DNA from 2 places in the Shewanella sp. 30m-14 genome. Region 1 is predicted to be linked to the other one. Evidence: riboswitches for the same ligand, from Rfam matches in the RefSeq annotation. Region 1 holds a riboswitch; the other holds the start of a gene.
What was found. Region 1 has a riboswitch for thiamine pyrophosphate ahead of thiC (phosphomethylpyrimidine synthase ThiC). Riboswitches for the same ligand answer to the same signal wherever they lie in the genome.
Positions count from the first base shown of each region.

Region 2: another riboswitch for thiamine pyrophosphate. It lies ahead of ACVBIU_RS00175 (TonB-dependent receptor); the one in region 1 lies ahead of thiC (phosphomethylpyrimidine synthase ThiC).

Region 1 covers NZ_JBRILW010000027.1:6,785-23,521, reverse strand. Annotated here, with positions in the region: gene thiH (2-iminoacetate synthase ThiH) at 1-333, opposite strand, end outside; gene ACVBIU_RS17260 (thiazole synthase) at 326-1,090, opposite strand; gene thiS (sulfur carrier protein ThiS) at 1,092-1,349, opposite strand; gene ACVBIU_RS17250 (HesA/MoeB/ThiF family protein) at 1,497-2,297, opposite strand; gene thiE (thiamine phosphate synthase) at 2,311-3,924, opposite strand; gene thiC (phosphomethylpyrimidine synthase ThiC) at 3,927-5,915, opposite strand; TPP riboswitch at 6,061-6,159, opposite strand; gene ACVBIU_RS17235 (hypothetical protein) at 6,324-7,337, opposite strand; gene trhA (PAQR family membrane homeostasis protein TrhA) at 7,636-8,343, shown strand; gene ACVBIU_RS17225 (DTW domain-containing protein) at 8,419-8,967, opposite strand; gene def (peptide deformylase) at 9,122-9,613, opposite strand; gene ACVBIU_RS17215 (MFS transporter) at 9,849-11,570, shown strand; gene ACVBIU_RS17210 (hypothetical protein) at 11,776-12,447, opposite strand; gene ACVBIU_RS17205 (MGMT family protein) at 12,686-13,012, shown strand; gene ACVBIU_RS17200 (DUF3108 domain-containing protein) at 13,086-13,871, shown strand; gene ACVBIU_RS17195 (class II glutamine amidotransferase) at 13,951-14,733, opposite strand; gene fadE (acyl-CoA dehydrogenase FadE) at 14,981-16,737, shown strand, end outside.
Region 2 covers NZ_JBRILW010000001.1:26,586-43,322, reverse strand. Annotated here, with positions in the region: gene ACVBIU_RS00225 (DUF7661 family protein) at 1-66, shown strand, start outside; gene ACVBIU_RS00220 (hypothetical protein) at 58-447, opposite strand; gene ACVBIU_RS00215 (hypothetical protein) at 702-1,106, opposite strand; gene ACVBIU_RS00210 (GNAT family N-acetyltransferase) at 1,338-1,940, opposite strand; gene ACVBIU_RS00205 (NAD(P)H nitroreductase) at 2,043-2,591, opposite strand; gene ACVBIU_RS00200 (HvfX family Cu-binding RiPP maturation protein) at 2,845-3,438, opposite strand; gene ACVBIU_RS00195 (DUF6279 family lipoprotein) at 3,527-4,369, opposite strand; gene ACVBIU_RS00190 (phosphotransferase) at 4,579-5,646, opposite strand; gene pnuC (nicotinamide riboside transporter PnuC) at 5,647-6,309, opposite strand; gene ACVBIU_RS00180 (hypothetical protein) at 6,442-6,702, opposite strand; gene ACVBIU_RS00175 (TonB-dependent receptor) at 6,860-8,998, opposite strand; TPP riboswitch at 9,051-9,181, opposite strand; gene ACVBIU_RS00170 (YcfL family protein) at 9,370-9,759, opposite strand; gene ACVBIU_RS00165 (PaaI family thioesterase) at 9,964-10,449, opposite strand; gene ACVBIU_RS00160 (PaaI family thioesterase) at 10,442-10,945, opposite strand; gene hinT (purine nucleoside phosphoramidase) at 10,942-11,298, opposite strand; gene ACVBIU_RS00150 (helix-turn-helix domain-containing protein) at 11,493-11,906, shown strand; gene ACVBIU_RS00145 (CsgG/HfaB family protein) at 12,142-12,993, opposite strand; gene ACVBIU_RS00140 (curli assembly protein CsgF) at 12,993-13,406, opposite strand; gene ACVBIU_RS00135 (curli production assembly/transport protein CsgE) at 13,419-13,880, opposite strand; gene ACVBIU_RS00130 (LuxR C-terminal-related transcriptional regulator) at 13,877-14,512, opposite strand; gene ACVBIU_RS00125 (curlin) at 14,627-15,172, opposite strand; gene cctA (tetraheme c-type cytochrome CctA) at 15,670-16,017, opposite strand; gene htpX (protease HtpX) at 16,307-16,737, opposite strand, start outside.

The DNA.
Region 1 (16,737 bases):
ATTACTCATCGTAAAGCCACAGTAATCACATTCATTGGCGCAAAGATTAGATAGGTAAAGCGGAATATACATGCCGACACTTGCACCAAAGCGCTGCCGAGTGAGTGCCGCCGACAGCTGCGCCATCTGCTCAAGATATGGCTCTGCAGCGGGTGATAATAGTGCCAATAAACTATCTAAATTACCCGCAGCCTGATGCAACGCCCGCTCAACATCGTTTGCGGTTTGCGAATAGAGTTTCAGCTTAAGCTCTGAGCGAGACAGCTTTTTAAACACATCAACAAAACTTTTTTGCTGCTCTGTTTGAGGATTTTTCTGACGTTGGTTATTCATTTAAAAACCCTGTTAACGGGCTGGTGTGATGTGCTTGATGACTCACTGCGCCGAGCCCTGCCATATAGGCTTGTCTGCCGGTATTTACCGCTTGTGCGAAGCAGCGCCCCATGGCAACAGGATCAGAACTGCTGGCAATCGCAGTATTAACGAGCACTGCATCGGCCCCCAGCTCCATAGCATGAGTGGCTTGTGACGGTGCGCCAATTCCAGCATCAACAATCACTGGTACTTTAGCTTGCTCAATAATGATCTTTAAAAAGGTTTCGGTGGCTAATCCCTGATTTGATCCTATCGGGCTACCCAGTGGCATCACTGCAGCGCAGCCCACCTCTTCTAAACGTCGACAAAGCACTGGATCTGCATGAACATATGGCAAAACCACATAACCTTGTTCACATAAAATCCGCGCCGCTTCTAAGGTTTCGATAGGATCTGGCATTAAATACTTAGGGTCAGGGTGGATCTCAAGCTTAATCCAATTAGTGCCTAACACCTCTCTCGCCAGATGGGCCGCAAAAATCGCTTCTTTGACGTTGCGAGCCCCTGCCGTATTAGGTAGAAGTTTTACGCCACTGTCTAACAATGGTTTTAATATATTGTCGCTGCCAGTCTTAAGATCCAGTCTTTTAACCGCCAGTGTCACCAGTTGGGATTGAGATGCTTCAATGGCGGCCAACATGGTTTCTGGCCCAACGAACTTACCTGTACCGGTAAATAATCGTGATTCAAATTGATGTTCTGCAATCGTTAACATTTTAGCCTCCGGCTACGACAGAAAAGAGTTCTAGTTTATCGGCTGTTTTACACTGCGTAATAGGCCAGCTTTGTCGAGGTACAACCTCTGCGTTAAGCGCAGCCGCTATCGCCTTTATCTCAATGCCTTGTGCCAGACTATAAGCTTCGATCACAGCCTGTAGTGTTGTGTGGTTAGCGAGCTGCTTAACTTCATCATTGATACTGATTGAAATGCCACGGCAGTCTTTCTGTTCATCATTATTATTAACTTGCTGCATAAAATTGCTCCACAGATTAGCCCCTCGCTGTACAAAATTGAGCTCGAGGCTAATCATTCTCGGTTAATACTTTCCGGTTAAGACTTATCGCCTAATACTTCCCAATTAAAACTTCCCGATTAAGATTTCTCGGCTAATACTCAACGGTTAATAATTGACGGTTTTAATACGGCATACTGAACAGTCTTTATTGCGTGGAACCGTCGCTTCTCGCCAGCTAAATTGGTTACCATCGAAACGAAATAACTTACCGACGGTCTCTCTACAACCTAATAACTGTTGCAGTGCAATCAAAGCTTGCATCGATGCCAGTACGCCTACCATAGGTCCTAATACCCCCACGGTTTGACAGCTTTGACTAACTTGCATATCTGCAGGGAATAGACAGTGATAACAACCAGATTGTGGGCTATATTGCTGGTCTATATGCAATAATTGTCCTTGAAAGTGTGCTGCCGAAGCTGACACCAAAGGCAACTCATGACTCATTGCAAACCCATTAATCAATTGGCGGGTATCAAAGTTGTCACTGCAATCAAGTAATAGATCATATTGGCCAACATCTGTGTTAAGCACTTGCTTGATATTGTTTTTCATCAAGTGTTCAGTAACGGCCTTTAACTTGACGTGAGTGTATGCTTGGCCAAGCTTTTGCTGTGCCACTCGCGCTTTTTTATACCCAATATCGCTGGCCGTAAATATCAGCTGCCGTGGAAGGTTTGATAACTCAACCTCATCACCATCCACCAGCGTTATGCGGCCAACGCCTGCAGCGGCTAGGTACTGAGCAGCTAAATTACCTAACCCTCCAATACCGATTACGGCAACATGCGCATTAGCCAGTGAGACCTGTCCAGCCTCACCCACTTCGGGTAGTAGGACCTGCCGTGAATATAGCAGAAAGTCGCTATCGCTTAACGCGTTGCATACCCCTTTGGTCATTGTCATTTTGATATTCCCGTCATACCGACTCATGCCATGCTTGGGTTAACGTGTTAAATGCGGACGCTGGATCTTCTGCTTCAGTCAAAGCCCGTACAACAGCAATATCATCTACGCCAGTCGCCTTAACACTTTCAAGCCTTGAGGCATCTATCCCCCCAATCGCGACGATGGGTAGCTCCCCCTTCATCAATGACACGTACCTTGCAAGCTTTGCTAGCCCCTGCGGTGTAGAGGGCATCACCTTGGTCGATGTAGCAAATATATGACCAAAAGCGATATAGGACGGGTTGTGCTGCTTAGCGAGCAAAATCTCAAAATAACTATGGCTAGACAAACCAAGTGCCATATTCGCCTCAGCTAACTGCTTAAGATCACAGTCCATTAAGTCTTCCTGACCCAGGTGCACACCGTACGCTTGATGCTTTATCGCCAGTAACCAATGATCATTAATAAACACTCGCGCCTGGTAATCACGCCCGAGCGCAATGGCTTGAATTATCTGCTGCTCCAAAGATTGAGACTTCAATGCAAGCTCTTTGGGATCTTTTAGCCGAAGTTGTATAGTTCTCGCTCCAGCTTTTAACAGCGTTTCGAGTAAAACCACATCTGCTACAACCGGGTACACGCCCAAAGCTGCATTAATCTTTTTAAAACCATTGAGCTCGCCTTCTCTAGTTAGCTCATTATTAGCCAATGAACAGGGTAAGTGGTCTTGCTCGGTGACTTGTTTGATATAAGGGAATAAGTTGATCTCCCTTGGCCACGCCGTTCTTTTTAGGCAGCCGGGGCCTTTCCCCGGTTGATAACTCAAACGCAGGCCTGCACTAACATAAGCTTTAGCCACTACAACGGCATCATTAAGCACAAAACCATGAGCCATCACAGCAGCGATAGCTGATGATAAGGTGCAGCCAGTACCATGATTATTACCGCTGGTTTCTCTTATGCTCGATAACCAAAAGCTTTGCCACTGATGCTGCTTGGATATGCCATCTACATCCCGACAAATCAGTAAGTCATTAGCCTGCTGTTGACACCAACTTGGGCCTTTATCTCCGCCTTTTGCCAGCACTGATGTTGCAAGCATATCAGCAAGCGTTTTAGCCGCTACGATACATGCGTCAATATCATCGAGTGTGTGCCCCGCTAGCACCTCAAGCTCAGCGTTATTGGGAGTGACTAAATTTAGCAGCCCTTTGAAAGGACTAAAGTCTAGCCTGGCATTATTTGCCAGTCGATCACCACAAGTCGCTACCATCACGGGATCTAAGATAACAGGAACCTTAATACCGACTTTAAGCCAACTCGCTTGTTGAGTGCTAAGCCATGACGCTAACGCAGTAATTTGTGACTGGTCTGCCAGTAAACCGATTTTAATCGCAGCTGGCGGCAGGTCTGCTAGCAAAGTATCAAGCTGAGAGCGTAACATTTGCGCGGATACCGCCTCCACCAACGACACCGTCACCGAGCTTTGCGCTGTCACAGCAGTGATAACGCTGCACGCATGGGCATCGAGATCTGACATGGTTGCCAGATCCGCTTGAATACCCGCGCCGCCTCCGCTATCTGAACCCGCAATAGTCCACACTATCGGACGCTTGTCAGGCCAACTATGGGGAGCATTTTTCATGACTAATCCTCTAGCACCACATCACGCTTTTTTTCAGCGGCTTCATGGTAGAGTTCCGCCCCCTTGGCTTTAAACTCAGCCGACATCTGTGCCATGCCCTGCTCACGAACAACAGTCGTTTCACTCACTGTGTATGATTGATATTCAGCATCCGATTTAATATCGATGCTGCTAACCTGTTGTTCACGCTCTTGAGCGGCAGCATAATCACGGACTTCTTGAGTGATCTTCATCGAACAGAATTTTGGGCCACACATGGAGCAAAAGTGTGCTACTTTGGCAGACTCTTGAGGTAAAGATTCATCATGATAAGCACGCGCTTTATCAGGATCTAAACCAAGGTTATATTGATCTTCCCAGCGAAACTCAAAACGTGCTTTTGATAAAGCATTGTCACGAATTTGCGCGCCAGGGTGTCCCTTTGCAACATCGCCAGCATGAGCTGCAATTTTGTAGGTAATAAGTCCTTGTTTCACATCTTCTTTATTCGGCAAGCCTAAATGTTCTTTTGGCGTGACATAACACAACATGGCGCAGCCATACCAAGCGATCATTGCCGCACCAATACCTGAGGTGAAGTGATCGTAACCCGGCGCGATATCTGTTGTTTGCGGGCCTAACGTATAAAATGGCGCTTCATCACACAGCTCAAGCTGTTTATCCATATTCTCTTTGATGAGATTCATTGGAATATGACCTGGTCCCTCGATAATGGTTTGCACATCATATTCCCACGCAATTTTCACCAGCTCGCCTAAGGTTTCTAATTCCGAAAACTGCGCTTCATCGTTTGCATCGGCAATAGATCCCGGACGCATACCGTCCCCCAGCGACAGTGATACATCGTATGCGGCGCAGATCTCACAGATCTCACGAAAATGTTCATAAAGGAAATTTTCTTTATGGTGTGACAAGCACCATTTGGCCATGATTGAACCGCCACGCGACACGATGCCCGTTAAACGTTTTGCCGTCATTGGTACATAACGCAGTAACACACCAGCATGAATAGTGAAGTAGTCTACGCCTTGTTCGGCTTGTTCGATCAAGGTATCGCGAAAGGTTGCCCAATTTAGATCTTCTGCAACGCCGTTTACTTTTTCAAGCGCTTGATAAATTGGTACCGTACCAATTGGCACTGGTGAGTTACGAATAATCCATTCACGGGTTTCATGAATATAACGTCCCGTCGACAAGTCCATCACGGTGTCAGCGCCCCAACGCGTCGACCAAACAAGCTTTTCAACTTCCTCTTCGATTGACGATGTCACCGCAGAGTTACCAATATTGGCGTTAACTTTAACCAAAAAATTACGCCCAATAATCATAGGCTCAGCTTCTGGGTGGTTGATATTTAAAGGGATGATAGCTCGGCCACGGGCAATTTCTTGTCTAACAAATTCAGCGGTTATCGGCTCGCCAATCACTGCGCCAAAACTTTCCCCCTTATCTTTTTGCGTTAAGATAGGGTCTCGTACTTCTACCTGTGCCATGTTTTCACGAATGGCAATGTACTCCATTTCAGGCGTGATAATGCCCTGCCTTGCATAGTGTAACTGCGTCACACATTTACCTATTTTGGCACGACGAGGTGGTAATAATGACTCAAATCGAAGGTGGTCTAAGCCGTCATCAGCTAAGCGCTGCTGAGTAAAGCCAGAGCTGACACCTGCAAGTTGCTCGGTATCATCGCGCTCTTCTATCCAGTGCTCGCGGAACTTTTCTAACCCTTTACGCACATCGATTTTTGCATCAGGATCAGAATACGCACCTGCGCAGTCGTAGACTTTTAGTGGAGGGTTGGCTTCAAATATAGGATTGGCTTCAGAGCCGCTAATTAGGGTATCAGCTTGGTGTATTTGGCGCATACCCACTTTTAGATCTGTTCGACTACCTTGTAGGTAAATTTTTTCAGAATTTGGGTGCTGTAGCGGCTTTAAGTTATCAATAAACTGTTGAGCTTGAGCTCGGGTTTCGCGGCGTTTTGACATTAGCAAACTCACTTTATAAAAAGAAATGAAGTTGCTTGTCAGGAGAAATGAGAATGTGAAAAGTTGAACGGATAGTAAGGCAATAAACGCCAGCTACACGTAACCTTCGAAACATTGCTTAAGCATGTCTTAAACAGACATTTTTGCAATGATTTCGCTTGTTTCCTTCGCAGGTTCTAGCCTGATCAGGTTCAACGGATCCCGAATTAACGGTCTCAGCCATATGGCACTCCGACAAGATGAACTGGCAGTATAGTCCTATCGACTTGTGACATACAAGTGCTTAAGTAGATATTAGACCACAATAAACAAGCAAAAAATTAGAACCATAACCAACTGTTATATATGAGTTTTAACTTGTAAAATGGGTGGTTCCGTTAAAATAGATGAATTTTTATCAACTAAAACTTATCCCTTTTTACTTATCATTCGCTTATCTAGTCGTGCGGAAATCGCATCATTGATCGCTTTTTTTATCTTGTCTCCACCACAATTAAATGGGTAACCCAGGTTTTCTGCAAAGGGGTTAATTTGCGTTGGCACTTGGACAATGCGATAGCACGTATCACCTTGCCTGACGATGCGATTCGGATCTAATCTATGGTTGGTTGTGAGCACCTTGCTGTACTCATCAACTTGAGGGAAAACTAACTCTTGCATGTCGCCATCCATCTCACTCAAGGAACGCTTTTTAGTATATTGATCAGCCTTGTCTATAATGAGTTCATCGAGTTTGCTGGCTCGTTGCTTGCCCAAGTAAGACTGCGTAAACAGGCTTGAGCTTGATGCTAAATTTTGACTACTATTTTGACCTGAACTTGAATTCGCATTTTGAGTAGGAATTAAGTTTAACTTTTCATACTGACTATTCTCACTGCGAGCTATCGTGCCCTTTGTGTTACTCGCCTTTTTTATTGTCAGCTTTGTTATAGTGCCCTTTGTCATAGCCTGCTTTGTTATAGTACCTTTCGTTATAGCGTCCTTTGTTTTACTGACCTTAATTGACCCGTTGTTAGTTTCACGCTCTTGCCACACTTTCTCTTGTAGTTCTTTCTCTTGCGAAGTAGCAGCAACAATCTCTGGATTTACGACAGGTTTTACTGTGACTTCACTTTTCACTTCAAGCTCAATATCCGTTTTTATTACTTGCTCAATAACTTTTTGATCTGTGACTTTTGGCTCAGTGACGTTTTGAGGAACTTGATACAGGTATGATTGAATTTTAGCGCCGGACACATTTTTAGTTACCAGTGCTGTGCCTGTCCATAATTGGTTTATCGCAACGATAGCCACAAGGTGTAATAGTATGACACTGGAGATAATGAGCAAGCCGTTGAATCGAACTTGGCGTTGCTGTTGCTTACTTTTTTCTGCGTTAACGATTTGCTCGCGTTTGGCCTCCCACTTCTGCGTCGCTCTCAATTGGCTCTTCCTGGCTCTTGTGCTTAATTAGACACTCTTCCTATAGTGATAACAGCTTAGAACAATCTCAGCTTAAATAAGTTCACATTAGTTATTTATGCTAGGCTGAGGAGCCCATTGAATATCGCACACTAAACACAGGAGCATCCAAGAGATACTGATTTCAAGAGTGTCAGTCCAGAGTTGTCAGTTTAAGAACTGCCAATTTAAGCGTACACGTGTTCGCTTAAACTGTAGCTTTTACAATCTAAAATGTTACACTGACCACAATTATGGTAATCCAGAAGTCATTTATATAATGCCAGTAGAACATGCGACAGCTCCAGATAATCAAGGTTCTAAGCCAACGAATAAGCCAACAAGTAAACAAATAACCTCTGCTAATTATTGTGCTAATGAAGAGCTAGCCAATAGCCTCAGTCATGGTATTGGCGTACTTGCAGGGATCGTGGGGCTGATTTTATGTCTGCTTAAAGGCTATGATCACCTCAGTTTTATTCAGTTAACCGGCGTGGTCGTATACTGCTGTAGTATTATTTTACTGTTTCTTTGTTCAACCCTTTACCACTATGCAACTTCGCCTCTAGTAAAACATAAGTTAAAAATTGCCGATCACTGCGCCATCTATCTGTTAATTGCCGGAACCTATACGCCGCTGATATTGATTACGCTGGCGAGCAGCGACGCCAATTGGGTATTAATTGCCATTTGGTCACTTGCCATTGGCGGTATTTTGTTTAAAACCCTATTTATTGGCCGCTTTAAAGTGTTTAGCTTAGTCTTGTATTTAGTGATGGGTTGGCTATGTGTGACGGTGATGCAAGAGCTAATCGCCAACATGTCAGATTTAGGTTTCAATTTATTGATAAGCGGTGGGCTCTTTTATAGCTTAGGTGTCATTTTCTACGTCGCTAAACGCATCCCCTTCAATCATGCTATTTGGCACTTGTTTGTTTTAGGTGGCGCGGTATCTCACTTCTTATGTATTTACTTAACCGTGATTTAACTCGCTAATATCGATAACTTTAAGCTTTACTTCACTCGATACAACAAAGGCGCTTATAGCGCCTTTTTTTATGAGTTAATCATCTACTGATAACTGGCAAAAATCGATAAACCTTTCGGTTAACAACTGAGCCTCATCAGTCATTTCGGCTTGTTTAAATAGCTCAATAATACATTCGAGTGTGCACAAACCTCCCTCAACCTGATTGCGCCTGAGATTAAACTGTGAGTCTGGCGTATCGCTTAAAGAGAAAGTGTTAGCTGTTTTTAGATAAGGGCTTTGGCGCAGCATTTTACGGGCTTCTTGCCAAGTCGCATCTAAAATCACTACTGTTTCTGGCCACTTTAGTACTTTATCTGTGTTTCGAGATGCTCGGCATTGAGAAGCACTGCTTTCAACAGCTGTGTTTACCGAGCCTTCATCTTGAGACAGAGCGGCTGAGTCCACCTCAGGGAATAACAGCGCCGTTGTCGATTCAGTTAACTTATCTAATAAAAACTGTGATGGCGTTACCCGTGACCACATGATCCGCTGACAATATTCAGGGAACTGTTGCAGTGCAATATTGCCCGTATTCGTTGGACGGATTGCTTCTCGCTCATGGGTTAGTAATATGACGTGCAATGGTCTGACTCTTAATGTAACAAGATGCGAGTATATACCGAAACAGCTAAAGGTGTAGAAAAACTCATAAAAAAGCGCACCTTACAGAGGTGCGCTTCATTGTACTACAGTGTTTTATCTAAGCCTGCATGCAACTTAGCAATACACTGCTCATCTATTTGTATTTTTTAACTTTCTTTAAGGCTATCTGCTGTTTTAGCATAGAAAGATGATCGGTAAATACCACACCATTTAGGTGATCCATTTCATGCTGCAACACGATTGCTAAAAATTCATCGGTATCAATTTCAAACGTTTTACCGTGACGATCTAATGCGCTTACTTTAACCCCTTCATGGCGATTGACTTTAGCGCGATAACCCGGGATAGATAAACAACCTTCTTCGCCTTGATACGAACCACGCGATTCAATAATCTCTGGGTTAATCAATACTACTGGCTGATCGCGTTCTTCAGATAAGTCGATAACCAAAATAGCATGCAAACTACCAACCTGAGTTGCAGCTAGGCCGATACCGTCATCGGTGTCGTACATAGTCTCAATAAGATCATCAATAAAACCTTGTACAGACTCAATATCTGTTACAGGTACCGCCTTACGCTTAAGGCGTTCATCGGGGATCGTTAAAATGTCTAGCACAGCCATATCATTATCACACTAATGTTAACTAAAAAAATTCGCGCTATTATGACCGAAACAATCGCAAAGGCAACTACCGCGGCGATTTAAGTCTATTTAAGTTCAATAGCCCTTTCAGTATATCTTCTCTATTGCCTCCCAAATCACTACATACACCAGCCGCTAATTTAAACAATTAGCTCCACATTTACGCAACATGTGATAGCATAAAACAAAATGTATAAAATATACGGAAAATAATATGACACAAGCAGGACGCACTGCACTGCCCCCTACATTCTTCGTTGCCAATACGATGGAGATCTTTGAACGCCTTGCTTGGTATGGCTTTTTCGCCCTATCTTCCCTTTATATGACCTCACCGCAAAATCAGGGTGGCTTAGGATTTTCAGATCAAGAACGTGGCTTATTACAAGGTATGATCCCGTTTTTCCTTTATTTATTCCCTGTACTAACTGGAGCACTTGCCGACCGATATGGTTATCGGAAAATGTTCTTAGTGGCTTACGCTATCATGTGCCCCAGCTACTACCTACTTGGCCAAGTTGATACCTTTATGGGATTCTTTGTGGCCTTTATGGGGGTCGCAGTAGGAGCTGCCTGCTTTAAACCTGTGGTCACTGGCACCGTAGCCCGAACAACAGATGATACAAACAGGGGATTAGGCTTCGGGATCTTCTACATGATGGTCAATATCGGTGGGTTCTTAGGTCCCTTCATTGCCGGCTATGTTAGAGCGATTAGCTGGGATTGGGTGTTTATCATGTCATCATTTTGGATTGCAATTAACTTTATTCCAGCTTTCTTTTTCTATAAAGAACCTACGGATCAAAGCCAGCAGAAAGGTAAACCTCTTAAAGCCGTATTCCAAGACATCCAAGAAGTTCTTGGCAACGCCCGCTTTGCCATTTTATTCTTTGGTACGTTAATCATCTTAATGTCCTATGGCGCCAAGTGGATCACGGGGGAGACAACCCTAATCATTTATGCAGCCTGGTTCACTGGCCATATCATCTGGGACAAGCTAGCATCAACAAAACCCAAAGCTCCGTGGTACGCGCAGAAAATCAGTCTAGGTAACAAACCCTTTGTGATCTATCTACTCATCCTATCCGGTATGTGGATGGTCTATCAGCAGATATTTATTACCTTACCTATCTACATTCGAGACTTTGTCGATACATCTGATTTAGTGATGATGCTCGCAGGTTACCCTGACTTATTACAGTTTTTCGCCCCTGTTGATACGAGTTTACTGCAATCGGAATTAACCCGCTTAAGCCATGAGGTGGCTGCAGGGACAGTTAACGTTAAGCAAGCTTACTTTGAACTTGTTCATACAAAAGTCATGGTGCCAACACCTGAGATAAGCCAAGCGGTAAATGCTATATCACAAAACCCTGCGCTTGCGGCGCAATATGCTCAAACATGGGCAAGTGAATATCGCCAAGTTAACCCTGAGTACCTTATTGGACTTAACTTTTTGTCGATTGTAATAATGCAGTTGATGATCAGTCGTTTCGTAGAACGTTTCCAAGCATTACCCGTTTTGGTTGGTGGCACGATTATTCTCGCCTTAGGCACTGCCATTGGCGGACTGGCGCATGGCGCAATCATGGGCGGGGCAATGGTGCTGACCTCTATCTTGGTATTCTCAATTGGCGAAATGGTTGCATCACCGAAAAGCCAAGAGTATGTGGCAAGCTTTGCGCCAAATGACAAAAAAGCCATGTTTATGGGTTACTACTTTGTCTCTTCAGCGATTGGATTCTTACTGGCGGGCCCGCTATCTGGCTACCTATACTCAGAAGTTGCCAAAGGCGCTGGTCGCCCAGGTCTGATGTGGTACATCATAGGGGCACTTGGTTTGGTAACGGCACTTGGTTTAGTACTGTTCCATAAGTTTGGTACCACACCAGAAGCTGCAGATGATACTGCAGTGCCAGTAGCTCAAGCGACTTAAATCATTAACCCTTAAGTAAGTGGTTGTCACTTATTGCGAATATACCCAAGGATAAGCCTATTGATAACTCAAATTTTCAATAGGCGTTAACCAGCAATAAATCTTATTCAACGGCGCTTAAAACCAAAAGCCCATGTCGGTCTAATCAGATCAACATGGGCTTCTTAATGCTACGTTAAAACTCATAGCGTACCAACCGCACTATTTAAAATTGAGAGCGCACCGCAAACACCCACTGAGTGTCTTCGCTTTCAAAGCGATCAAGCTTTTCCCAATCATACTGATAACGCACAAGCCAAGACCATTGTGGGTTAATCTGATAACCAAGTGCTAGCCAACTTCTCGCCTCATAGCGCTCAACGCCGTCAACACCGGCATTACCCTGCAGGTAAAACTCACTATACCAATGTTCAGTCATCGCCTTTAACACAGTCATATTGGCATTGGCAGCAGTGCTGTCTTTATATGACTTAACGGCTAAATGATTCACCGCCAATTCTGTAAATACCTGGGTTGAAAACCAGCCCTGATGCTCGGTCATAAGTCCCATTTGGTACTGATAATGGCTGGCTTTACCTTGGGGTGTATCAGTTTTACCATGAACAACAGAGGCTCTAAAATTTACCTGCTGCGTAGAGTAAAGGTAACCTAAGTGCCATTTATCGCCGCCAATATTGGTATTGGCTGAAAACTTTTGGTGGCTTGTTGCAAAGCTACCACCAAGCTTAAACACATCGCCATCAAAACCAACATAGAGCGAATCATTCAAATTTAATGGATCTGCAATATGTCTAAAATCGCCTGCGAAAACTGGGACTGATGCAACTGAGAGTAATAACAAAGCCCCCAGAAAATGACTTAACCTCTTTACTGACATTATATCTACCGTCAAAAAAGCGCTATTATTACTTTAGCGCCAAGTATCGGCAAGAGCTTTTACTTTATATTACAACCCATTAACCCTGGACTATAGCACCACCAAACCATTAACATTGGTAACACTAATAAGCGTAAATATGAGCCATATAGAGCAAGATTATTGACCTTCTCAAGGTTAAATCTTACGGTAATAAAAGGAACTCGATTTGATTCAAAAAAGCAGTAAGCCTTCAGCAATGACGCAAATTTGGCATATTGTGTCTATGATCCCTGAAGGGAAAGTCTGTTCTTACGGAAAAGTCGCCGACTTAGCAGGCTTACCAGGGCGAGCTCGTTACGTTTCAAAAGCGCTTAAGTTAGCACCCGATGAATTAAACCTGCCATGGCACAGAGTGATTAATAGCCAAGGAAAAATATCATTTGCTGAACATAGCTCGCCATTCATTGAACAGATGCAGCGACTGCGCAGCGAAGACATTATAGTGAACCGTGGCAAAGTTAAGTTGTCTGAATATGAGTGGCAACCTGATATCGCAACATTAGTGCTTTCATTACCATTTTAGATGCTAGTGTCATTAATATATTGTATTAAAATTAGGCCAGTGCCAAATCATCCTCGATTGTAAGGAGTTGTCTTTGTTAAAAACGTTACCAGCTCTATTCGCTACTAGCTTGCTGTTTGTCAGTCATATTTGTCTTGCCAATACAACAGCATTAACACCACATACTGCAGAGTATCAAGTCAATTACGGCAGTATTGAACTAGGCCGCGCCCGCTATATCCTCGATGCGCCCGACGGCAACCTATTTCAATACCGTTTTGATAGTGATGTGGGCTTGCTCATGCTATCTGACCAACGTCATATACGCAGTGAATTTACTTTAGAGGGTAATAATCAGCTGATGCCTATGCGTTATTCAGTTGAGCGCACCGGCACCGGACCAAGTTTTAGAGAGCAAGCCGCTTTTGCAAAAGGCCAAAATGTTATCCATAGCCGATACAAAGATGAGCGAACCCAATTTCCTTATGACAGCCAGTTATTTGATCCGCTGATGGTTCAGTTACAGTTTAGACTCGACATGGAAGCCCATAAAGATGAACTGCATTACACCATGGTAAAAGAGGGCGAGGTCGATGATTACGCTTTTAAAATTGTAGGCAAAGAACGGGTAAATATCGACAGTGGCAGCTACCAAACCATTAAGTTTGAAGTGGTACGCAAGAGCAAAAAACGCCAGACTTTCTTTTGGATGGCGCCAGAACTTAGCTACCTTCCTATCCGCTTAACCCATTTTGAGAAAGGCAGTAAACAACTCGACATCAAACTGCTTAATTATCATTTTGCCCCCGTAAAGCCAATTGATGAATCAACATCAGAACAGGCTCAATTACATGATGTTCCTAGCAATGAAAAAGGCTAATTTCGCAGCTACAGCGTATCAAGTTCTAAAAGCTCGCCACACCAAACGTAGCGAGCTTTTTTATTTCAGTAAGCCGTTATTAACTGGACGAGCTGACTAACTCACCTTTTTTAAATAACTTCCATTCACCGGGAGTTAATACGTTCCACTGTTCGTTATTAGTTAAAGGCCTTGTGGCTATCACCGTGACAACATCGTTAGGTGTGGTCTCTTTATCAAAGTCAATCACCACATCGGTATCAATCAACTTAGCTTTGCCAAAAGGCGCGCGTCGAGTGATATAGCAAAGGTTATTGCTGCAATAACTCATAAGGTGTTCACCGTCACTTAAGATCATATTGAACACACCTAATGTGCGAATTTCATCGGCGAGTGTCGAAATATAATCATAAACCGCTAGCCTATCAGCAGGAGCTGTATCACCAAATGCCTCAACCACTTTGTCCATGATCCAACAAAAAGCCATTTCACTATCGGTATCCCCTACCGCGGTAAAACGCTTTGAGACAAATTTTTGCTCATAACCACTTAGCTGACCATTATGGGCGTATGTCCAATACTGGCCCCAAAGCTCACGCGTAAACGGGTGGGTATTTTCAAGTGAAACACAGCCTCGATTAGCTTGACGGATATGACTTACAACCACTTCGCTTTTTATCGGGTACGATTTTATAAGCTGTGCAACATGAGACTCGCTACTCGGGCGCGCATCTTTAAAGGTGCGGTTACCTTTACCTTCGTAAAACGTGATCCCCCAACCATCGACATGTGGTCCAGTTACACCCCCTCGTTGGGCAAGCCCTGTAAAACTAAATACAATATCGGTCGGAACATTGGCACTCATGGCCAGTAACTCGCACATTAATCTCTATCCCGTTTATCTATTACTATCTTCTCTAATTACACCATTTTACTCACTTGATAGCCATTGTGAAATGTTTATCCCGATACAAAAATTTAAACATTTGTTTAAAAAAATCTTGTATTAAAATTAACTAAGGTTTAGATTTTGTGAGACACAGGTCTGACCACGCACTATAATTGTGAGGAAGAACCTAAAATAAGTGCCTTTAGCACCACTATAGGTCACACATAAAAGGAGAATTACAGTGACGACCCTACTTTGGATCTTGGCGATGATTGTGACGATAGGCGCATTTGCTTATCTCAGAGTCTCTTTACTAACTGCCACCTTAGGCACCGCGATTGTATTAGCAATTGGTACCGGAGCCGCAAGTGTAAGCCCATTACTGTGGGTAGTATTTCTTGTCATTGCTCTACCTCTTAATATCAGCTCATTTAGACAAAACGTTATTACTCGCCCACTTCTAAAAATGTACCGCGGCATCATGCCGGAGATGTCTTCCACAGAAAAAGAAGCCATCGAAGCGGGAACCACCTGGTGGGAAGCCGACCTATTCGCTGGCAAGCCTGACTGGCGCAAGCTACACAATTACCCAAAAGCGAGCTTAAGCGCAGAAGAGCAAGCTTTCTTAGATGGTCCAGTTGAAGAAGTATGTCGCATGCTAAACCAGCATCAAGTGTCTCATGAACTTGGTGATCTTCCTGAAGAGATCTGGCAATACCTTAAAGATCATGGTTTCTTTGCCATGATTATCAAAAAGAAGTACGGCGGTTTAGAGTATTCGGCTTACGCTCAATCACGTGTTCTGCAAAAACTTGCAGGTCTAAGCAGTGAGCTGGCTTCAACCGTTGGTGTACCTAACTCACTCGGTCCTGGTGAATTACTACAGCATTATGGTACTACCGCTCAGCAAGACCATTACTTACCTCGCCTTGCTAAAGGCTTAGAAGTACCTTGTTTTGCACTAACAAGCCCAGAAGCAGGTAGTGATGCTGGCGCAATTCCTGATTACGGTATTGTCTGTAAAGGTGAATGGGAAGGCGAAGAAATATTAGGTATGAAGCTAACCTGGAACAAACGCTATATTACCCTTGCTCCTGTTGCAACCGTACTGGGGCTTGCATTTAAACTGCGCGACCCTGACCAACTGCTTGGTACTCAAGAAGAACTCGGCATCACCTGTGCTCTAATCCCTACCGATATTGAAGGTGTTGAAACTGGACGTCGTCACTTCCCACTAAACTGTATGTTCCAAAATGGTCCTACTCGTGGCAATGAAGTGTTTGTACCGCTCAGCTTTATCATTGGCGGCGTTGAAATGGCTGGCCAAGGCTGGAGAATGTTAGTTGAGTGTCTATCGGTTGGCCGTGGTATTACCTTGCCGTCTAACTCTGCCGGAGGCATTAAAACCGCAGCACTCGCAACAGGCGCTTACGCCCGTATTCGTCGTCAGTTTAAGTTACCTATCGGTAAGCTTGAAGGGATCGAAGAGCCAATGGCGCGCATTGGCGGCAATGCTTATCTAATGGATGCAGTGACCTCACTGACAACGACGGGTATTGATCTAGGCGAAAAGCCGTCAGTTATCTCAGCCATTGTAAAATATCACCTAACAGACAGAATGCAGCGATGCGTTATTGACGCGATGGACATTCACGGTGGTAAAGGTGTGTGCTTAGGCCCAAATAACTACTTAGGCCGCGGATATCAGGCTGCACCCATTGCGATTACCGTAGAAGGTGCCAACATTCTTACCCGTTCGATGATTATCTATGGCCAAGGGGCTATTCGTTGTCATCCGTATGTATTAGCTGAGATGGAATCAGCATTTGATACCGACGCAAGCAGGGGCCTACGCGATTTTGACACGGCTATATTTGGTCACATTGGATTTACCACCAGCAACCTAGTCCGTAGTTTCTGGATGGGTCTAACGTCGAGCCGCTTCTCTAACGCGCCATATTCAGATAAGACTAAACGTTACTATCAGCAGATGAACCG
Region 2 (16,737 bases), on a different contig from region 1:
CACTTAGAAGATATCTATCATGAGCACTGCTCAATAGCCCATCGGCAAGTGACGAGGTTAACTTAACATCGCGCCTGCTAAGGTGAACAAGGATATTGGAACGAAAAATACCCACTGGAATAAATACTTAAATGGCATTTCGAGGCTACTCATAAATCCGATATAAATCTGCCATATTGCAAATAAGCCAAAGTTGAGTGCGATAAATATCAGCATGCCAAAGCTTTGCATGGCTGAAATAGCGTTAAATGAACAAGCCAGTAAGACCATGCTTGATAGCACCAGAAATACCGAAATATAATGAAAAACACAGTGCATAATCACTTTTGCCACTGGATCAAAGGCAGCAGTCTGCATTGGCTGTAAAAAGTGTTTTCGGCCGTAGGTAAAATGACCAACACACGTTAAGGCTGTAATCCCCCCAGCAATCAGCAGATAAATATTCATGAGTGACTCCCACTAAATCAACAATATTGAATCAAACCTACCGCTAAACAGAGTTTCAATTATGGTGTCCAATTTTAGAAAGCAATTATAAAAAGCAAGTTTGGATAGCAGTTATAAAAAACAAGTTTCGAAAGCACAAGTTAGAAGGCTAAAGTTTGAATAATAGACAGGATATTAGCAAAAATCATTTCACAAATTATGTAATTTACTGAGGCTAAACGTGCTCAAGTCTAGCCCCAATAAGGTGAAAATGGTTACATGGAGACCATAGTCCAATAATCGAGACGTTTCTCCGGTTCGGCTAGAATGCTCTGACAGGTCTCTTTATATTTACCCATCAGTGGGCCTAAATTTTTCGCATTTGGCATACTAGCTCGGTGCTTTTCAGCCGCTGCAGTTATCGCTGCGGAAACTTCATCTTCGGTTTTAAATTGTTGTGCAAGCTCCTTAGCTTGCTCACCAGACACCTTTAAGCGTTCAACTACCGCCGCCATCTGAGGTGCATTCATCGCAGAAATTGCCTCCGTAGCGATATGATAATAAGCCGCACAATCGGCAAGTTCGCCAACAAAGGCCTCTTCAGCCTCCCCCGCGAAACTATTAAAAGAGAGTGAGCTAGCACCGAGGATCAATAAAGCTAAATTCGTTTTTGCAAACATTGAAGGTTATCCTTTTCTTTTTAGTCGCTAATATTTAGCATTAAAACAGCTTCGAGCATCCATTTCTACTTTAGCTTTTAATGAATATCAAGAGTATAGCGAAGATAACTCGTTCTCTTTTAAAAAAGAACCAGTTTAATACTGGCTTTACTGTCATTTTAGCGATGAGTGCTCTGTACGCCATTTCTTTCATTACAACATTTCTGTATTACAACATTAGGTCGCGTTAACTCACGAAGCTTGATACCCAAGCAGTTTATCTTTCAACCCTTGCTTCACGTCATGCCATTCGGCATCGATTATCGAGTACACAACAGTGTCTCTGACAGTGCCATTACTCAAAATTTGATGATTACGCAAAATACCGTCTTGGTTAGCGCCTAACCGGCAAATCGCTTGGCGTGACACTTGGTTTTGAATATGCGTTCTAAATTCTACCGCCATTACGTCTAGAGTTTCAAAAGCGTAAGACAGTATAAGTAGCTTTGCTTCGGTGTTAACCGCGGTGCGCTGTGCACTTTTTGCGTACCAGGTGTAACCTATCTCTAAGCGGCGATGTTGCTGCTGCCAGTTACAAATACGTGTACAGCCGACTATCGCACCCGAGTGACGTTCTCGAACCGCAAAGGCTAATGCCTCTCCTCGAGCCTCTGCCTCTAACGCCGCGGTAATATAGGCTTTCATCTCGTCTGGATGAGGAGCTGATGCGTACCATATTTCCCACAAGTTCCCATCTGTGACAGCGATACTTAGCGCCGGTAAATGCTCCAATGATAAAGGTTCAAGTACAATATACTCACCAACTAAACTGGTTTCTTTTACTTCTGCGTTCACCACAACCTCCTGTATTTTTATTATTCTACGCTAGCATGGTAACAGACTCAGTTTAAGCTAACTCTTGATGAAATTAGCTCAACTCACATACGATGCAAGAATTTATAAATATCGGGCGAAACTCATGCCATCTTTTAGGGTTTTAGTGGGGGCATTGATAACCGGGGTACCTAAATAGAGAAAACCGACTATTTGATCTTTTGCTTGTAAGCCCAATAATTGATGCACCTTTGCATCGAAGGCAAATGCACCGGTACGCCAAATTCCTCCTAGCCCCTGAGCAAATGCCGCTTGCTGCATGGCCATCACTGCGCATCCTGCAGCAAGGTGTTGCTCAAACGCTGGCACTTTAGGGTGTTCAGTTACTTTAGCAACCACGGTGATCACCATTGGTGCTCTCAAAGGCATGTTTTTCGCTTTCTCGATAAAATCTTCGTCGGCGCCCTTTTCAATCAGTGCTTTTACAAACACTTCCCCTAGACGGGACAAACCATCTTCTTCGGCAATAATAAATTCCCAAGGCGTTAACCCCGCATGATCAGGTGCTCGCGTGGCAGCATCGAGGATATTTTGTAGTTGTTGTGAATTAGGTGCAGGAGTCGTCAGTCTTGGGGTTGATTGACGAGTTAAGAGTAATTCTAATGCGTCCAACTTATTATCCTTAATAGTGTTTTTACGAAAAAAAAGGGTCAAGAAACATGTACTCTTTGAGAGTATCAATTGCGCAAAAAAAATCCCATCTATTTAGTGGGATTTACCTTGTTTAATCATCGATTGATTAAAGCATTTACTCAACATAACGGCATTTATTGCTAACGGGTCGTAACGCATATAAGTTAAAAAGACGTTACCAACTCATTTAAACAAGCAGCCAGAGCACAGATGTAAACAGCCTGAAGCCCCATTAAGCCAGCCCATTACGCTTGGCAATATAATAATCAAGGCTTGTGTAACGCCCCCCGCCCATAAACAGCAATGCCAACAGCATAAACAGGTAGGTAACTGCGAACTCAATACCGTTATTCAAAATAACAAAGTTGCCTGAGCTAGTTAGCCACTCGTAATTACCATTTGCTTGTAAGATCTCTTTAGCACGCTCAAGCTTTTCAGCCGAGGCAATCACGTTATCATTCGCTAACCAAGAGCTTGGGTCGGCAATCGCTAACCAACCATTTTCGATATGTACACTAAGAGCGGCGACCAACATAGTGAACGCTAACGGAATCGAGATTAAGCGAGTCGCCAAGCCTAAAATAAGCAATGCCCCCCCCAAAAATTCGGTACCTGCAGCAAGTGCAACCATCACCTCAGGAAAAGGTAAGCCTAATCCCCAATCGGGATTACCAAACCATGCAGCGGTATCGCTGAAATGGGAAAGCTTGTTATAACCTGCTTGCATTAACACTGGCGCGAGATATAAACGCAAGGCCAGCGGCGCTATCCCTTCGCCACATTTTAGTAGCGTCAAAAATTTCTGGTAAAGTGTAACTAGTTGCATATCGTTCCCTCTTTGAATTTAATCCTCGGCTTAGCTGTATAGACCCTTACAACTTAGCCTATCTTTCAGCAAAAACGGTAAAGTTAGCTTAATCGGCCTCGCTGAGCTCATTAAGATCAACGATTAATGCATCCAGCTTCTTTTGAAAGTATCTTTTCTGGCTAGCACTTGCCAGCTGATTGAGTCGAATAAGTAATTGACCAAATTGTTCGGTATTGTTATCAAGAGAGGCTTTATATACGTCTGACTTAAGGCTGTCTGGCTGAGTGATTAACACGGTTAGGCTGTGAGATAGCGCCGCTTGGTTTTGCCGATTCTTCAGTGCTTGTGAAAATAGCCTTATCCATTCATGCCGATATTCAAGCCACATGTCTAAGCTCGATGCACGGCCTAGGTTATATTCATGTATGGCTTGCTTTTGCTTTGATGTCAGCTTCCCTATCCACTTCTTTACACGTTTGTTGATGCGTTTATCAGCCATTTCGACTAATGCCAGCCTATCTTTACCTAAATACTTTTGATTTAGCTCTTTTTCATCAACTCTAAGCTGCGCAATGATTTGTTTAACTTGTTCATCGGTAAAAGAACTTATAATCGGTACCAGAGAGGGGTTAATAAATTCAAAGCTTCTGTTCCAGTGCTGCTTTACCTGCTTAACTTGTGCAGCCCATATTGCGGGTGTCAGGCTTGCTTGTTGAAATTCAAGTGAGAGCAATGATAACTGTTTCGCGTACAAAGGAAGCTCTTCGGCTCGGTGCCAGATTAAAAACTGATTAAGTGCAGATTCAAATTGGGCTTGTTGCTGTGTGTTTAACGAGACATATTCTGCAAGTTTCCACTCTATGGCCCAATCTAAAAAATAGTAGCCCATCTTGGTCGAGCAACCCACAAGAGAGATAAGGAGTAACATCCATAAGCCAGCTTTTCTCATTGCTTCCCCTATTGTTCCAACTGTTTGGGCTTATCTTTAATCACCATATGAATATTCAGTCATTAGCGTCTTTAACCTAGCATAGAACATCGGCAGGAATTCGCTCGGTTACAACATGTGTGGGGTAATTAAGAAGCAGTGAAAAATTTAAGCGCCCGCCATCATTATTACTGATAAATTAGCTTAGCTGGCACTAAGTACAACATCCACTAGGTACAGCAGGCAATTAACTCATTATATTGCTGAGCACTGTCCAAGTAATCTTCGACTAAATGGGCTCCCTCGCCATCAGCTAACTTTGTAATTTCGCCCTCTTTTACTAAGCAATCAAATGCCATTTGTAGTGCCCAGCACACTGCAAACACCCAATACAGATCGACGGCGGCAGTGACGGCATTTCTTGCTTTGTTATTTAGGTTCGGGTGAGCAACTAAGTAGTTGTCAATCAGCCAATGGCGCTGCTCTGATGACAGAGAATGGCTGGCAATCACGGCTGCAAGATCACATAAAGGGTGTGAGCTACAGGCATATTCAAAATCGATGCATTTAAGCTTATCTTCAACCAGCAAAATATTATAGGGGTTCAGATCTCGGTGGCTAAACTGAAGCTGAGTCACACAAGCACCGAGTCTATCAAGCATTGTATCAATCTGATGCGACTTAGCCAAAAGCCGTTGATAAAGCTGCTGCCAACGAATCAATAGCGCCTGCTCTGCACATCTATCATCACCGCAATCATCATTAGGTGAGCCCTGTAGCCGAGATAACTGCTTGTTCATTTCGGTTAATCGCGCCAAGTATCTCTGCCACTGTGTATCAACTGTCATCACATTACTGGGCCGAGGCAATTGCTTTAATCCGTTTAATAATTCAAGCAGCTTTTGCTCGGCTTTTGGCCAGATATTATGAGTGGTACTAATTGGGTGAGCCCCATTGGCACTCATTAAGTCATTCCAGCAATCTTGCTCATTCTGGGCAAAGAACTCACTTAAATAAAATGTTTTATCGGGGCTGACATAGACAATTTGTGGTGCAAGCTGAACCTTACTTGCAAGTTGCCAATTTAACACTTCGTCCTCTCGATTACAGATCTGAGAGCTCGCCCAACTATTGACTCTTAGTACCCACTCAGATTCAGTGGACTTACTCTGATGTAAGCCACGAATGTAATAGTTTTGATTGCTTAAGCCTTGCGTCAAAGGGGCTATCAGGCTGACATTTGTCAGCCCTGACTGCGCAAGATAAGGCGCCAGAATTTGAGTTAAACCTTGAGCCATTTAGGCGGTTCCTGCCGCTAAGTCAATCTCTTGCGTGGTTTGCTGCACGTACATTTTATTGCGCCACATGTAGTAGCCAAATACAACCATCCCAAGGTAAAGTACAAACAAAATGGCGGTTAACATCAAGCCTTTACTGACATAGAGATAAATAGAAACCGCATCAATAACAAACCAATAAATCCAGTTTTCTAGGACTTTTTTTGCCACCAAGTAAGTGGTCATAACCGCAAAACAGGTCGTCGCAGCATCTAAATAGGGGAAAGCGGCTTGAGTTTGAGTTGCCATGAAATGACCGATTAAAACAGCAATCAAGCTCGTGAGCCCTATTAATTTCAAATGCGTGCTCAGCTGCCATGAAACAATGTTCACCCCATCATGCTTTTTACCGCCTCGAGTCCACATCCAATAGCCATAAACAGCCATCGCCATATAGTAAATATTAAGCACGGACTCCATCAACAACGACACTTTCCAAAACAATACGGTATAAATCGCGGTACTGATAAACGCTGCCGCCCAACACAAAATGCTACCTTTCATCGCAAAAATAAGGTAGGCCAAAGCCAGTAAGACCGCTACAGCCTCCCAGCCCGTCAACGCTTCTGCTTCACTAAAAGCGGCAGTAAAACTATTGACTAACGCTAGCCAAAACTCAGACATAAATGGTGCCCTGTATTTAACACAAGATACTTAGCACAAGAAGTTCTTGCCCTAAATCATCGTCAGATATTGTTAAGCTCAACAGTGGCCAAAAGACATTCCCTATCTCTAGACCACCTCATCTAAATAAAATTATTCGCTATGACTTAAATTGAGTTCGCCACCAATAAACTTACAAACGAATACGGCTTTACCAAATTTTTCATGAGCGGCTTGCATCTCAACCGCAAGCATAGACATCACATCGCCATACTCACCAACCACCTGAGTTGCCATTGCATTCGTCACTCGCTGTATGTTGTCGTAAGAATCCACTCGCGCAATAAACCATTTAATCGGGTCTAAATAGTTATCTTGAAGCGGGTAGCAACTAATTTCTGCTGTTAATTTCATTGTATTGACCTCAGCCACCCTATGGTGGCTCAATTTGACTATATTAAGTAAATCGGTATTCAGTAAATGGGTGATTAACTTAACCATTAATCACTCTTCACTTATGCTTTAAAAATCTTGAATCACACTTGTAATTACACGCGTGATGATCTCTTACTTACAAGAACTTAAGGTTAAATGTCATACCTAGTTGGCGTGGATCGCCATAGCGTATATATTGCTTATCAGCCCAATCTAAATCTGGTTCATTACCGAAGTAGAAACCACGAACGCCATATTGTTCGTCAAGTAGATTACGTCCCCACAGATACACAGACCAGATGTCGGCTTCATAACCCACTTTGGCGTTAAAAATTTGATAAGGATCAGACTTTGACTCATTACTGTCAGAGTAGTAGAAATCACTCTTTCCGCTAGCGTTGACGTTGGCAAACCAACCATTATCGCTGCGATAAGTCGCACCTATGCTAAAGGTATAGTTAGGTGAATGGGCGAGTTCTCGGCCTGAAAGATCGACCACAGCACCATATTTATCTTCATATTGATAATCGCCATAAGCCGTTTCTAACCAGCCTAGGCTACCGTATAAGTTCAAGTTGTCTGTTGCATACCAATTACCTTCGAGTTCCGCACCGTAGTTGTGTGAACTACCTGCATTCTCGGTAAATAAAATAAAGTTACCCTCTTCACCCGGAACTGTTGACTGCTGTGAAGCTGCAACTTGCTGATCTTGTCTATCCATATAAAACACAGCAAGGTTGGTGCTCGCCTGACCGTCAAACCAAGTCGATTTTAAACCCAATTCATAGTTATAAAGGATTTCGGTGTCGTACTCTTTTTTGTCTGCTAACTCAACTGGCAGCGACATGTTAAAGCCACCCGCTTTGTAGCCACGCGCCACACGGATATAGGACTCATGGTTTTCGCTTAACGCCTTGCTTAATGCGATATGTCCGCCCCACATAGTTTCGCTTGGGCCGAAACTGTCGCCTGCCGAATCACTGTAATCACTTTCTCGACGCTCAACCCGTAAACCTACAGATAATGCATAAGTTGCACCTAAGTCTGAATCTAACTGACCAAATAATGCATAATTTTGTGCTTCATACTCGGCTGATAACTGGTTATAAGTATCAACCGTGTCGTTATCTTCTTGTAAGTCCATGGCATACACGCCAATCAGCCAATCGGTACTATCTGAAAAAATACGTCCAGATTCTGTGGACGATAATCTAAACTCCTGGGTTAGCGTTTTTCTCTCGCCTTTTTTGTCCCAGTTATACTCGTACTCACATGGAATACCACCGCAATCTCGACTTTCCCAGTAGTCAGGGTTTGCCCAGTCACCGTCGTAGTTATGGCGCGTATCTGATTGCGCCAACGAGGTTAATGAAGTGAGATCAAAATTCTCGGCGCCAGTATAGGTGAACTTAAGTGACGAGCCTGTTGTACGTTGCTTATCGACACCCGGAGCATCGGTTAATGTGTCAAAACCATTATTATCCAGTGTCCATGCATCATAACCATTGTCGTAGTTCGCGTGCAGGAAAGTTAAATCGATTTCTAGATCTTCGGTTGCATACCAGCGTAACTTACCGCGGCCTGTAAACTCATCACGATTATTGGTGTCACTTCGGCCAAGGTAGAGGTTGTCACGATAGCCATCTTGTTGATGCTGCTGTAACGAAACACGATAAAGTAAATTACCTGAGTCTGTAATAGGACCTGAGCTGAAACCACTGAAAGTCTGTAGATTATCATCGCCAAGAGAGACTTCTGCGCCATGTTCAAACACATCGGTAGGGTCGTTACTCTTGAGATAAATTAGACCTGCTAAGGCATTTGCGCCATAGCGAGTTCCTTGTGGCCCACGTAGCACTTCTACTTGTTGTAGATCATACATGCTTGAGACCATGCCTAAACCAGATAGGTCGATATCGTCTACAACAAACCCCACCGAAGAGTTAGGTGCGCCCTGGTATTCTTCTTGCTCGCCCACACCACGGATCTGGAAATATTTAGGTCTAGAGCTACCACCAGACCAATTTAAATTGGCAACCGTATTTAAGATATCTTCAAAGTGTTGGGCACCTTCATCTTCAATTTGTTGCTGATCAATAATGGTAACGCTGGAGGGCATTGTTTCTAATGCTGAACCACGAAAGTCAGAGGTCACCACCATGACTTCGATATCATCGTGAGTGGTGGATGCATCGCCATTAGCAAAGGCGTTTGTAGATGAGATGGCTGCAATAACCGCAAGTGCTATTGGCGAATAAGATTTTAGATTTAACATAGGACCTCAAAGTAAAATTTTGAGATCCGGCATCAGTAAAGAAGCGATCGGGAAATGAATTGTGGCCCATTCCTACGCCGGTATTAGCCGGATCAGGTTCAAAGGGTTCGTTTTTCAACATCTCAGTCAAAGCAGATAAATCCGACTTTCGGTTTATAGACTTTAACACCCCTTGGCGAGCGCGATTATACATGAAATTTACAACTCGATGACAGACTTCTTTAAAAACAGGTACTTTTTGCATGAAAAAACGTCAGCTTAGCTGACGTTTTTTTAACAGGTGCGATATAAACTTGGTTTACGCTAGGCTTTAGCCAACAACTTAAACTTACCACTTTAACTAACCAATATTAACCAAGAGTGTCGACAGGCTAATTTGAAAAGGCTTTTCTCACGTATAGCTCAAAACGAGTTGCGGTGGCATTAGGAGCCACAGCGCTAACTTGCAGGTGCTGTTTACCGTGTAGCTTTACCGATTTCCAGCTTACGCCTTCGTCGTCAATTGTCATTCCGTTTAAATCAAACCAGGTGAACTTATATTGCAACCTTAAATCGGTTGATACCTGACTGACAATGGTTCCCGTACCACGTAAGAATCCGCCTTCAGGGCGAGCCATGATATTGGTTACTTGTACCTCTTTACCAAAGCTATTGTTATCAATCCTAGCATCCCCATTTGACCCCGCCATCACACCGGCAGTATGTTGAGCACATGCAGTGAAAACCAATGCGGTAAATAGTCCCAATAAAACCTTTTTCATCTCTATCCCCTTCTTAGCTGCAACACATACGCTATTGATACAAACCATGAGTTAAGTAGCAAGTTAAATTAACATGCCCGATTAATAGCCTAAGCGAATAAACGTAAGTTAATAAGCTTGAGTTAATAAGCTTGAGTTAATAAGCTTGAGTTTAAGCATAAGCTAATAGGCGTAACTTAAATAAACTAAAGTTAGCCAGCTCGACTAATCAATCAAAAAGTGCGCTCTTGCAGTTGCAATTAAATGCTTACGGTTTGTCTGCCAACAATTAATGCTTACATTGGCCACTCGGCGGCCTTGGCGCGTGATTTTACACTCGGCGAAGCTATCTTTATGGTAACCAGCCCTTAAATAATCAATTGAAAAATCAACAACTTTAGGTACTTTTGTCGTTTGCATAAACACCATCAATTGTACTATTGCCGACATCTCCATAAATCCTGCAATCACGCCGCCATGTAGCGCAGGCAAGATAGGATTACCTATGTTGTCATCTTTTGCTGGCAGCTTGAAAACCAGTTCATCACCAAATCTGTCTACCGCCATTCCGATAAATTTTGCGTAAGGAACATGCTCCAAGAGATGGCCAAAGTCATTTAGCTCTGTGGCCTTCTTTACGATGCCCTTAACGTCAAGCTTAGCACTGTCGTCCAACGATGGTTCAATAGAAAAGTACGATTCATCATTCATATTCAGCACCTCCCATCAATGCCTGCCTAAACTCTTCACCAACCATCTCAGGGCTGATACGCATAAACGAGCCTACCGCATGAGCGATGGGATCATCTATTGAATCTTGGTAAGCAATAGCGCGGGTAAAGGCAACACTTGAAGACAATTTATAACACTGGGCAAAACCATAAACAGGTTTGTGCGGCGCTGCTGGCTTCATATAATCGACACGCAAATCGAGAGTCGGAGAGATCTCAAGCAAGCGGTGTTTATCAAAAATTGAACACACCACCGCGCAACCACTTGCAGTATCCATCAATGTTGTGATCACACCACCATGGATCACCCCCGTGTCAGGGTAACCAACAAGCTGTGTATCGTAAGGCAGCTCCAGTAAAACATGCTTTCCGCTACCTTCTAGCACTTTTAATTTAAGCTTACGGCATTGAGTTAGCTGCGCGACAAATCGGCTCGCCATATCGGTTAGCGAGTAGCTCTGACTGCTTGAACTCATTCACTCGGGCTCAACATCGGGCCTAGTGGATGGCCACCCACTAAATGCATATGAATGTGAAAAACCTCTTGGCCACCATGCTGATTACAGTTCATGATTAAACGGTAGCCATCTTCAGCTATCCCCGCTTCTTGAGCCAACTTAGCAGCCACAGACATCATACGGCCTAATGCTTTTTCGTCTGATGCCTTAATGTCATTAGTTGTTGGGATCAGATGATTTGGAATAATTAACACATGTGTAGGTGCTTTGGGCGTGATATCTCTAAAGGCTGTCACAAGATCGTCTTGATATAAGATATCTGCAGGAATTTCACGTCGAATAATTTTGCTAAATATGGTTTCTTCGGCCATTTGTCTGCCCTCAAAAGGAAATTACTAGCCATAGTATACGCGAAAATATTGACAAGGCGATGGACGATTTCTGAAGTAAATCACATGATTGGATCGTGTTGACTTGCACCTGCATTAAACAGATGTATATACAATGTGGTTGACTTTACGCTGTTTAGGATTTCTAATGAAAAAAAATATGCAGGAATAAGACAATGCTTACGGAAAAAGAAACCGCACTCTTAGATGCCGCAACTGAATTAGTACAAGAAAAAGGCATGATTGCACTTAATATGTCTGATGTTCATAAGCGAGCCGGGTACTCCCGTGCTGCACAATATCAGTCTTTTAGTGATAAAAATGCTCTGCTTGCCGCTTTGTGTATGCGTGAACTGGTGAACAATACCACAGCTATTGAAGAGCAACGCTTCAACGAATTTACAGGGCATTTCACCGTTGTGCTCAGGCCCGTCGTTTATCGCTATTTGAAACTATCTGACAGATTGATGATTGATTCAGCTTTTGGCCTAATGTTGGCACAGGTTCGCTCACTGCCAGATGACGATCGCTTTAGCTACTTGAAAAGTGGATTTGAGTTTTTAAGCAAAGAACGAGAAATGAATAAGTAGCCAAGAATAAAAACTCAATATAGCGCTTGGCAAGCGCCAAGCTAAATGGACTGCATAATCAGCTCTATTTGCAAATCAATCTAAAGCTAAACAGTATTAAAAGTAATGAACATATAAAATACGAAACCACTCAAATAACACGCATTCGACACATAAATGAGTAACAATTTAGTTGGACGTGAACTGACACCATAAAAAAGGCGCTATACATAGCGCCTTTTTTAATATCGCTATATTAACCTTGGTTTAGCCTAGCTTGGACTCTGTCAACCGAATGAGCCTCTAACCAGTATTTTTTAAGCACTGAATTTTCTAAACCAGCTTGAGTATCTGCAAGGTTCCAAGCTCGTTTCCAAATGCCATCAGCAATCATGTGCACCACTGCACTTTCAATCGCCTGTACCACACACAAACTAACGGGTTCGTTCGAGGTATAACCAACTTCAGACTCTAATAACTCCTGAGCATCGATAAATTTAAATACCCCTGCCGTCAGTTCTTTAGACAATACTGATTTAGTTGTGGTGACACTGCTAAGCAGTCTTCCTGTACGTATGTCTACAGCCCTAAGATTTACCGTAATACTATCAACACGAAATTGACTTGACGCGCCAATGCCCAAATAACGAGCTCCAGCGCCACCGGTACGAATATTGGTGTCGTATGCAACAATACCGCCTTCCATCAAGATCTGTGCAGAATTAAGTTGGCTTAAACTTGCAGCATCGCCCTTTAGTCCTGCACGCACAATTTTTCGCTCAGTCAGTAAATTTTGTAACCCCTCTCTTTCAACAGGGATAAACCAGCTAGAGTCATTCAGCGCTTGGGCTAAAAATGCTGTACCACTTTGAGGTACCGCGGTGGAAAAGTTACTCGATGGAATAGGTTTGTATTGACCGGTTTGATCTCTAAAGTCGTAAACGGCTGCAACCATGCTTCCTTGCGGAGCGGGTAAACCAATTAGATCGTAATAAGTCTCACCTTTTGGCATTAAACTTGATGAAGGCACTATTTGCTCTAATTCACTCGTAGTAGAGCACGCGCTTACAAAGCATAAGGCAAACAATAAGGTTAGCTTGTTAATCATTAACCTTCTCCAGTGTTAGTGTCGATAATGCCACCGACTTCGATAATTGTTGTTTCACCCGTGACAACATCGGTAATATGCACCAATAAGGCACCATCTTGATTCACCACCTGGATCTCGAAATCATCAGTCTTTAAGTACCCTTCACCGCCGTTTGCCGCATCATTAAACAGCTGACTCATCAGACGAGATTCTAGTGAACTCGCTAATCGGTCAAGCGCCGATGGCGGCACATAACTCGACCCTCCTGTATGTTTATTTTGAGCTGATGCATTAGACAGTAAATATGAACCATTAAGGTAACTGCCCCCAAAGTTGGGATTAACAGGAGTGTAAGTCAGCTGAGTTGCATGGGATGAGCCCATAAGCACCGCCAACAATGAACCACCCGCAATTTTAATAACCCTTTTCATAAACTTTCCTTGTTAAAATTCATCTGGAGCCAAATCGGGATCTAAAAATTGGGCCCAGTTTGCTTGCCTTTGATTTTGTTTTAATTTTTGGTTTACTCGCCCGGCAGCAGCTAAAGCTTGCTCATCGATATTTCGACTTGCAGGAGAGACAACCGTGATATAAATAGGTCTTCTATTGTGAAGAATACTAATTTTACTACCGCTTCTCGCTGTCGCTTGTTCAACCACGGTCAAACCTGAATGTTGAGCCACACCACCAATATCCCGATAAGCTGCGACAAATTCTCGATAAAATCGATGACCAAATCGAGTCATTGCACGATTAAGAATAAGCCCATCGATAAGATCTGTTTCAACTTTTGGGGGGTTATCGCTGGTGCTTTCGGCTAGCGGTGGTTGCTGCTTATCTAATACAATCTCCCCTGCCGTCAACGTTGACGACAGAAGGAGAAAACATAAGCAGAACCGACTCATTGAGTCACTTCATGCATATTGGTTTGGGCCCAGGCAATTGCCTGACCACGGCTCGATACACCAATTTTTCTAAACGCTCGATAAAGATGCGTTTTTATGGTGCTTTCACTGACAAATAGTTTATTTGCAATATCAATATTGGTACTTCCACTGCGTAATACTTGCAGTACTTCACGCTCTCGGATCGTTAAGGTTTCAACCTCATCAATAGCACTATCATTAAGGCTGTTACTCTCTGTAAAACGCTGAGGTAGAACCACTTTGCCTTTTACTATATCCGCCATGCCCTCACCAATTGTTTCTAAACAAGCATCTGAATAAAATACCCCGGCAGTCACTGAAGCTTGGATAAGAAATTTAGCGTCAACCTGTTTAGGAAAATGCAAAAAGACGACTCGAGCGATGTTGCTGCCTTTTTCAATGCGCTTTTGAATTTGATATGCGGTTTGAACATCTACGGTCGACAGATCAATCAAAATGATAGTAATGCGACTTTCTAATAATTCAGCATTAAAATGCTCTGGAGAGATCCGATGTAGTTTGACCAAGAACTCTTGTGGCCATCTGGTATTGAGAAGATCGGCAAATAAATGCGAGCGGGTAACCAAAACCCAATGTGTGACTTTGAACATAAGCTAACTCCGTGTGTACTGTATATCACCATCCGTGTGTTTTTATTGTAATACACTCAGACTACAAATAAAGACAGAATTATTCACATAAACACAACAACAATTGAAGTTGGCTTAATTTGAAATATAACCTTGAGTGACTTGGGCTGATTGTCCCTGCCCATATTGCACAACTGAAACACCATGCCCAGTACCATTTTGGTATATTGTCACCGAGCTTTCATTGCCCATTTGTAGGACTGAAGCTAAATTATTGTTCCCTTGTTGATTAATATCGAGATTTAAATAGGCACCTTGCTGAGAAGAGATAGCGATGTTATTGAAGCCACTTTGAAGAATACTTGCCTCAATTTCTGCACCATTTTGGTAAACGCCAGCGCGGTTACTTCCCCCTAACTGCTTCACATCCGCCACTGTTAATAAGCCCGACTGACTCACTATTGCCCGGTTTGAAACACCTTGCTGACTCACACTTGCATCTAAACTATCACCACTTTGGGCGATAGAGGCGCGGTTATCATAGCCATTAAGTTCATCAAATTGGCTAAGGTCTTGAGCGTGCACCAGAGGCAAAAAGGCAAGGAGTAGCGCTGGGGTATAACGCCATATGCTGCTGATTTGAAGATTAGAGGAGTTAACCGCCATCTTAGTAGTATCCATACTCAATTACCGACCTTTAATGACTATATGAAATTAACGCGGCCATTATGTCGGGAAAGTGCTTGTCCATCATCAATCTAGAGTATTAAAAGCGTTGCATCCAAATAGCTATTCGCTCAAGAAAAACTAGACTTTACTACTACGGGCAACTCAATTAACAACAATTATCCACTTCACAAAAAAACATTCAAGCTATTGATTTTAAGAGTAATAAATAATAAACGCTCAAATATTATTATCAATGGTGTTAATTAAGCTTGTCATACGAAAGGAGTCACAAGTCATTTCTTATGTAAGATGAAAAATATTGTATGTTTTATGCTGTGATGAGATTTTGTATAAAATTTTCTTACCTATAATCTGAACCCTAGTAAGAATTTGAATGCTGGTTCCACCAGAAAACCTTTTGAGCCAATATTGATCCTGCACTGTCAAAATTTTTATGCAAAAAAGCCAGCTCTAGGCTGGCTCATTTTAGCAATTTAAGTCAAATAAAATTACTTAAGTGTCGACTCGGCAGTACGACCATCATCGTGACAGCTGTCACATGTTGGCTTGTCACCCACGTTCATTTCATGTGGCGCGTGACAATCAGCACACGTTAGCATGCCGTCATGTGGCTGGTGAACGGCGTCCATTTCAGCCAAAGTACCGTGACAGGCTTGGCACTGCTGGAACTCGTATTCACCGTCTGCAGATGGTGAACCGTCAGCGTGACACGCTTCACAACCGTCCATTTCAGCATGCATTTCGGCAAGTTCTTGACCTTCAGCGAAAGCTGTTGGTGATAAAGCGAGTGCTGCGAATGCCGCACCAAAAATTGCACTTAGTAGTTTATTGCTCACAATTGTATCCTCATTTGATGTTCGCATAGTGAAAACTTAATAGTCAGGTTGTTTTCATCTTGCGAACAATATTTTTAGCACGACTTAGGTTAATTTAGCTAAGCATTAACTAATCCGCAACTAATTTAAGTGAAAGATCATATCATTGTGGAAATTCTCAAAATGTGCGCTTAATCAAATTACTTCTTGGAATGCAGTATAACTAACTATTTATCACGTTGATTTTGGGTAATAAAAAAGCGATTCGAGAGATTGAACCTCGAACCGCCTTGATTTAGCCATGCTTCAATTAGTGAGTTCTAAGTGCCGCAATACGCTTTTCTAGTGGCGGATGACTCATCATCAACTCAGCCATCGATTTTTTACCATTAATACCTAGCGCTGACATTGACGCTGGCATTGCACCGGTTTCAGGGCCTTGGCGCAGTCTCTCAAGTGCCGCAATCATCTTATCTTTACCCGCTAAACGTGCAGCACCTTCGTCGGCTCGATATTCACGAATACGAGAGAAGTAAGCCACAATGATTGAAGCTAAGATACCAAACAGCATATCCAGTACAAAAACCACTGCCATATAAGCAAACATGCCTAAGCCTTCACCCTCTTCGTCATTACTCGCGACGAAGTTATTGATGATGCCAGCCACGACACGTGCAGCGAAGATAACGAATGTATTCACCACGCCTTGAATAAGAGTCAGCGTCACCATATCGCCGTTAG